DNA from 2 places in the Trichlorobacter lovleyi genome. Region 2 is predicted to be linked to the other one. Evidence: riboswitches for the same ligand, from Rfam matches in the RefSeq annotation. Region 2 holds a riboswitch; the other holds the start of a gene.
The links. A riboswitch is a leader RNA that binds a small molecule or an ion and turns the genes downstream of it on or off. The one in region 2 is predicted to bind cobalamin.

Region 1 (3,399 bases), 520 kb from region 2:
TAGGTCGCCTTAAGTATCAGTTCATCAATAGGCTGCAGGGATGCCGTCAGTTCAAGCCCCTGACTGTGTGCTTTGTTGACGTTATCATAATATGTGTTCCAACTAGGATCAGTCATGTAGCTGATCATATCCTTAAAGTCGTTTCTGAACCAGGTTGCACTCAGATGTGTCTTCATGACTGGAATGGTCTGCTCTACGCCAATATCCCAGCCAGCGCTTTTTTCTGGTTTTAGGTTTGAATTGCCTCCAAGAAACCAGAATACGGGAAGTGCTGGAGCATACAGTTCATAGAGGGAAGGAGATCTGAAGCCGGTTCCGTAACTACCTCTTATTTTAGTTCCGGTTTGTTTGATCAGGTACGCGGTCGTAAAGCGATAAGTGGCTTCGGTACCAAAACGGTTATGATCATCCACACGAACGCCCAGGGTGGTGAACCAGCTGTCAAACAGTTTAATCTGCTCCTGCAGATAGACACTGTTTGTAGCGGCATGTTTTTCTTCCATACCATCCGTTACAGCGTACTCATCCTTGCGTTCTACCCCAAGCGTAAAATCATTGGTTTTGTGCAGGTGCAGTACATGCTGCCAATCAAACTTGAGGCTCTGCCCGTTGTAGTAGTAGCCGTCTGAATAATCACGTTTTGAATCGTTGAACGAGAGCCCCAGCTTCTGATCCCAAAAATTGTGAAAGAGCGAAAGATTGCCTTCAGTGCGTAGAAAAAGTTGGTCTGTTTTTACATTGTAGCCAAGTACGTCAGTCAGAGCATAAAGAGGCGGTGGGCTGCCGTCAAGATCAGCACGGCTTTTGCTGTACCGTAGGGCAACATCGAAATCAAGGTTGCTGAGCGGTGTAATTCCCAAGCGGGCAGACACCGTGCTGTTCTGGTACGGGTCGTTTTCGGGATTACCGTTCTTGCTGTTGGCGGCAGAGATGCCGTCCGTGTCAAGTCGGGAGACGTTCAGCGCATACTGGAGCAGTGAGGTGCCACCGCTCAGACCGGCAGTTTCCTTGGCAGTATAGTGAGAGCCGCCTTCAGCAGAGAAGTAGGCCTTCAGCTTGCCGTCTCCGCGTTTGGTAATGATGTTAATCACGCCGCCCATGGCATGGGAGCCGTAGAGTGTGCTCTGTGGGCCGCTTAATACCTCGATGCGCTCAATGTTGTCCGCAGTTAAATTGGCAAAATCATATGCAGCTCCAATTGCCGTTGGGTCATTCATTTCAACACCATCAATCAGCACCAGAGTGTGTTCAGGTTTTGCCCCTCGGATGAAGACCGAAGTGCTGCCACCATATGCGCCGCTCTGTTTTACATCCAGCCCCGGCACCATCCGTAGCGCATCCGCCACGGTCCGTTTCTGCTGTTGCTCGATCTCCTTGGCCGTGACCACGCTGATGGAGCTGCCCACCTGCTCAATCGGCACCTCATCACGGGTGGCGGTCACCACCACTTCGCCCAGTTGTGCGGTCTTTTCCTCTGCCATTGCTGAACCACAGACTGCCAGGACCAGCCCCAATGCTACTGCATACTTCTGTCTACTTCTCTTCATACGGTCTTTCCTCCCGCGAGTATTCAGATGGAGCGGTCTTCCGGCTTAGGACAGCCTACTTGCCCACCTTCCCAGGGTTAGTGCCCCCAGTGGTTGTATGCCTTGCGGCATCGGGCGTTCGTTTCCATTACGGCTGCGGGGCAGCGGGGGAATTTAACCCCTCTTCCTCGTCTCCATCTGTTGTGAAATCTGCTTGCTGTTCCCGGTTTCAGTTCAAGGATGATAGCTAGGCGGCTCGGCGGTGGCGACGAAAGCGTACATAACCGTACGTTGAGGAAGCCGACGACGAGCCAACGAAGCTAGCGCCTTGAAATGGAATCGGATTACTTCTGTTTAAATCCGTTCTGCTTTTCCAATGCCTCCAGCACCGCCTGATGGACCGCCTTGGCGATCAGCTCGCCGATCCGGCTGTGGCCGCCGCTGTAGGTAACCCTGGGGCCGCTGCTGCCGGACACGACGATCACGCTGTCGGTGCCGGTGCCGGTGGCCTGGACCCCTTTGGTGTAGCTGCTGGGGACTTTCAGGTCCTCCAACGCTGCGGTCTTGGCCTCGGTGATGGTGACCACGGCCCGGGCCAGGGCTCCGTCGCTCAGGCGCGCATTGGTCAGGACAATGATGTTGATGGTCCCGGCGGGCGGATCAGCCGGTTCAATGTTGGTCCCCTCATCAACCCCGGCCCGCAGGGCGTTGCTTTTGGCCCCGGCAGTGACCAGGGCAGTCACCGTAAAGGGCTGAAACTGCTTGGTTACCACGGCCAGGTTGTCCATGTCTGCTGCCGTGCCCACCAGGGTCAGGTCAGCGGGCTGCAGCCGCAGCTTGTTAGCGATCATTGCCTTGCGCTGTTGCTCATAGGTCTTGCCGCCGCACTGCAACTTGGTGGCCAGCTCGACTGACAGCTTCTTCCAGAGCAGCGGGTGGGCGGCATGGTTGATCGCCCCCAGGCCGTTGATGATGCCGTCGCTGGTGGAGAGGAGATGGCGGCGTGCAGGCAGCTGCACGATCAGGCTCTTTTCCCAGAGGCCGTCTTGTTCGGTCTTCAGTACCTGGGCGGTTGCGCCAAGCTCAGGCGGCAAGGTCAGGTTGGCTGCACACAGCGGTGTTGCCAGAAACAGGCAGATTGTTACTGCTATCAAAGTGATTTTACGCATTACAGGCCACCTTTTTTACCTGTTCAAACCGTTCCAGGCCGGTCTCTGCATTACGGTTCTGACAGGTTACCCACTGCTGCAGTTTGCTCAGGGCTGCCCCGCTAGCCAGAGTTTCCCGTGCCATGGTTATCCCCTGCTTCAGATCAGATGCCTTGCCTGCGGTCCAGAGCAGCGCACCGGCATTCAGACTGACAAAATCTTCACAGGCCTTGAAACGACCGGTACCGGCAATGACCTGCATGAAGCGCCGGATCTCATCCTCCCGTAAGTTGCAGGCGGCAATCTCGCTTCCACGGCGGCAGGCCAGCCCCAGCTCTTCCGGGACAATGTCGTATTCTTCCCGTTGCTCTCCGTCAAAGCGGCAGATGGTTGAAGGGCCGCAGATTGACAGCTCATCCATCCCCAGGCCGCTTGCGGCATCACTGCCGTACACCACCATGCCATGCTGGTAGCCGATTTTTGCCATGACCGCTGCGGTGGCCGGCACCATCCGGCGGCTGTAGACCCCCCGTAGCGCCTGGCGGGGGCGGGCAGGATTAGCCAGTGATGCTGCAATGTTAAGGGTGGAACCAAAGCGGATCTGGGAGAGGATGCGGCCCAGGCCACCGGGGTGGACTGCGGGGGACATGCCGTTAAACAGGCCGATCCCGGCCTGACGGATGCTGTCGGCCACCCGGGTGACCGGGCAGTCTACATCAATCCCC
Region 2 (3,399 bases):
GGTAGATCGGCACCGCCAGCAGGGCCGCATACTTGAGCAGCAGCAGCAGGATCAGGCCAACCGCGCCGATCGCTCCCGTGCGGGAGTCCTTCATGATCGCCAGAAAACGCTCTTTACTGCCCCGGGCTGCCAGGCCGTCGCAGACGTCGGCCAGACCGTCCAGATGCAGGGCACCGGTCATACCGGCCAGCAGGGCCACCAGCAGAGCATCGGTCAGGTGCCGGGGGAAGAGCGGGGTCAGCGCCAGATCAGCCAGCAGCAGCAGTCCGCCGATGCAGAGCCCCACCAGTGGAAACCAGGCGGTTGAGCGGCCCAGGTCGTCGGCCTCACAGCTTTTGGGCGAGGGGACCGGCAGAATGGTCAGAAACTGCAGTGCGATCAGGAAGCGGCGCATCGCCGGTCCTACTCCTGTTTCCCGGTGACACCGGCCTGTTCAAAGGTGGCCATCTCCAGCAGGATCTTGACCCCGGCCTCGATCAGGTGCATGGCCAGGGCTGCGCCGGTCCCTTCACCGAGCCGCAGGTCAAGGGCCAGCATGGGGCGGGCGCCGATCCGCTCCAGCATGAAGCGGTGTCCCACCTCAACCGACTCGTGGGCGGCAAACAGGTATTCCCGCACCCGGGGGTGCAGTTCCGAGGCGATTAACGCCCCGGCGGTGGAGATAAAGCCGTCCACCACCACCGGAATCCGGTTGGCGGCGCAGCCCAGCACCAGTCCGGCAATGGCGGCGATCTCCAGTCCGCCCACCTTGATCAGCACATCCAGCGGATCTGCGGCATCCGGGCGGTTCAGCTCAAGCCCTTTCTTGATGGCAGCGATCTTGACCTGCAAGGCCTGGTCGTTGATACCGGTGCCGCGATGGGTGACCTGTTCCGGCGAGAAGCCGCCAATGGCGGCGATAATGGCCGATGAGGGGGTGGTGTTGCCGATCCCCATCTCGCCGGTTCCCACCAGGCCGACCCCGTCCCGGCTGCACTGCTCAGCCAGCTCAATCCCGACAGCCAGGGCAGCCAGGGCCTCGTCGCGGGTCATGGCCGGGCCTTTGGCCAGGTTGCGGGTGCCGCGGGCCACCTTTTTATGCAGCAGGCCGGGGCAGTCTTCAAAATCAAAATCAACCCCCACATCCACCACCCGCACCTCGGCCCCGGCATGGCGGGCCAGCACGTTCACCCCGGCCCCGCCGCGCAGAAAGTTGAACACCATCTGGGGGGTCACCTCCTTGGGAAAGGCCGATACCCCTTCCTCAACCACGCCGTGGTCACCGGCAAAGGTGAAGATCACCTTTTTGGCGAGGTCAGGGGCTGTTTTACCGCTGATGGCCACCACCCGGCGGGCAAATTCCTCCAGTCGGCCCAGTGAGCCCGGCGGTTTTGTCTTGTTATCCAGCCGGAGCTGGGCCTGTTGCAGCAGGTCGGCGTCAAGGGGGGTGATCCGGGCAAGCGTGGTTTCTAGCAGGTTCATGGAAGAGTCCTTCAGGTTATTTGAGTTTCAGCGGGATGCCGCTGATCGTGACGTAGACGGCATCACAGCTGGCGGCCAGCAGCTGGTTGGCCTGCCCGGCAATGTCGCGGTAGATCCTCGCCAGCCGGTTTTCCGGCACAATGCCCTGGCCGACTTCATTGGTCACCAGCACCACCGGGGTGGACATCCCCCGCAGGGTGCCGGCCAGCCGGTGGACATGGCTCAAGACCTGTTCTTCGCAGCCGGGATCGTTTTCGTCGCAGGACAACAGCAGGTTTGAGAGCCAGAGCGTGACACAATCCAGCAGGATGGCGCTGTAGATGCCGTCGATCCGGGCCAGGGTCTGGGGGATCATCAGCGGTTCTTCAAGGGTCTCCCAGGCGGTGCCGCGCCGCAGGCGGTGGCGATGGATCCGCTCATCCATCTCGCCGTCCAGGGACTGGGCCGTGGCCAGATAGCAGAGTGACGGACCGAAACTGCGGGTCAGCTCTTCGGCAAAGCGGCTCTTGCCGCTGCGTGCACCGCCGGTGATCAGGGTGTTGTTGGCCATCTGGGCCTCCTGCCGTCAAAATAAAAACCCCTGTTCCCAAAAAAGGAACAGGGGCACGGAAACCATGTTGAACAGACCACGGCTTCGGTCCCTCTTTCCCCGGAGGTTCCTTGAAGCGCGTGTCAGAAAGGTGTTCTGGCTCCCATCAGATCCGGTCTGATGGTTACAGTTGCGGGACAGCGCGGGAGTTGCACCCTCTTCCCCTTGTCTGGCACAGAGTCTGCTTTTGTAACAGCGGGCCGGATAAATGTCAATTGGCTTCCGGCGCCACAGGATGTCAGCCTAGTTGACGCTGTACCAGAACTTGGCGCTGCGTATCTTACCGTCAGCCAGTTTGAACTTGGCCATGACCCCGTATTTTCCCTTCTGGGCCATCACGAAATCGCCGCCAAAGTGGCCGTGCATCCCCATCAGATCCTTGACCTGCTCTGATTTGTCAGGGCTCAGCAGCTTGACCTTGACCTCGCCGCCGGTCAGTGCCTTGCCGCTTTTGGGATCCTTGAAGGCCACCGAGATATGATGGGTGTCCTTGACCCCGGCCGGCATCTTCATTCCCATCGCTGCCATCGCCTCCTTCATGGTCTGTACGGAAAAGGTGGTCTTGACGCCATCGATGACCGCCTCATAGGCGACGCCATCCATCTTGGCCATGCCTGCCATGTCGTGTCCGGCATGACCGCCATGTTCGGCTGCAAAGGCTGCCGGAGCGGCCAGGGCCAGGACTGCTGCAAGTGTGAGTACCAGTTTCTTCATGGTGTTTCTCCTTTTGTTGGAAATAACCCCCCTCGATTCCCCCCTTGTCAGGGGGGATGTGCAGGTCTGCTCCTCCCCTGTCACGGGGAGGCCGGGAGGGGTTTGTGTAATCAGTGCTTCATCCCGGAGTACTGCAACGTCCCTTTTTTCATTTCCCGCTTTTTCATCAATACAAAGATCACCGGGGTCATGATCAGCACATGCACGGCCGAGGAGATCATGCCGCCGATCATCGGTGCGGCAATCGGCTTCATCACATCGGCGCCGGTGCCGCTGGACCACATGATCGGTACCAGGCCGATCAGGGCCACCGCCACGGTCATCAGCTTGGGCCGCAGCCGCAGTACGGCCCCTTCATAGGTGGCGTCATAGATATCCTGTTCCGTGACCGGTCCCTTGGCCAGGCGCCGGTCCAGCGCCTCATGCAGGTAGATCACCATCACCACCCCGGTCTCCACGGCAATGCCGTAGAGGGCGATGAAACCGACCCAGACCGCCACCGACATGTTGTACCCCAGGGCTGCCACCAGGTAGACCCCGCCCACCAGGGCGAACGGCACCGAGAGCATCACCATGCTGGCCTCCAGGGCCGAGTGGAAGGTGAAGTAGAGCAGGATAAAGATGATCACCATCCC

Region 1: another riboswitch for cobalamin. It lies ahead of FY034_RS16720 (TonB-dependent receptor plug domain-containing protein); the one in region 2 lies ahead of cobU (bifunctional adenosylcobinamide kinase/adenosylcobinamide-phosphate guanylyltransferase).

What each region holds. Positions count from the first base shown of each region.
Region 1 covers NZ_CP058409.1:3,619,057-3,622,455, reverse strand. The annotation lists gene FY034_RS16720 (TonB-dependent receptor plug domain-containing protein) at 1-1,547, opposite strand, end outside; cobalamin riboswitch at 1,583-1,714, opposite strand; gene FY034_RS16715 (adenosylcobinamide amidohydrolase) at 1,871-2,695, opposite strand; gene trpD (anthranilate phosphoribosyltransferase) at 2,688-3,399, opposite strand, start outside.
Region 2 covers NZ_CP058409.1:3,097,902-3,101,300, reverse strand. The annotation lists gene cobS (adenosylcobinamide-GDP ribazoletransferase) at 1-394, opposite strand, end outside; gene cobT (nicotinate-nucleotide--dimethylbenzimidazole phosphoribosyltransferase) at 403-1,461, opposite strand; gene cobU (bifunctional adenosylcobinamide kinase/adenosylcobinamide-phosphate guanylyltransferase) at 1,478-2,011, opposite strand; cobalamin riboswitch at 2,119-2,250, opposite strand; gene FY034_RS14320 (hypothetical protein) at 2,294-2,764, opposite strand; gene FY034_RS14315 (efflux RND transporter permease subunit) at 2,875-3,399, opposite strand, start outside.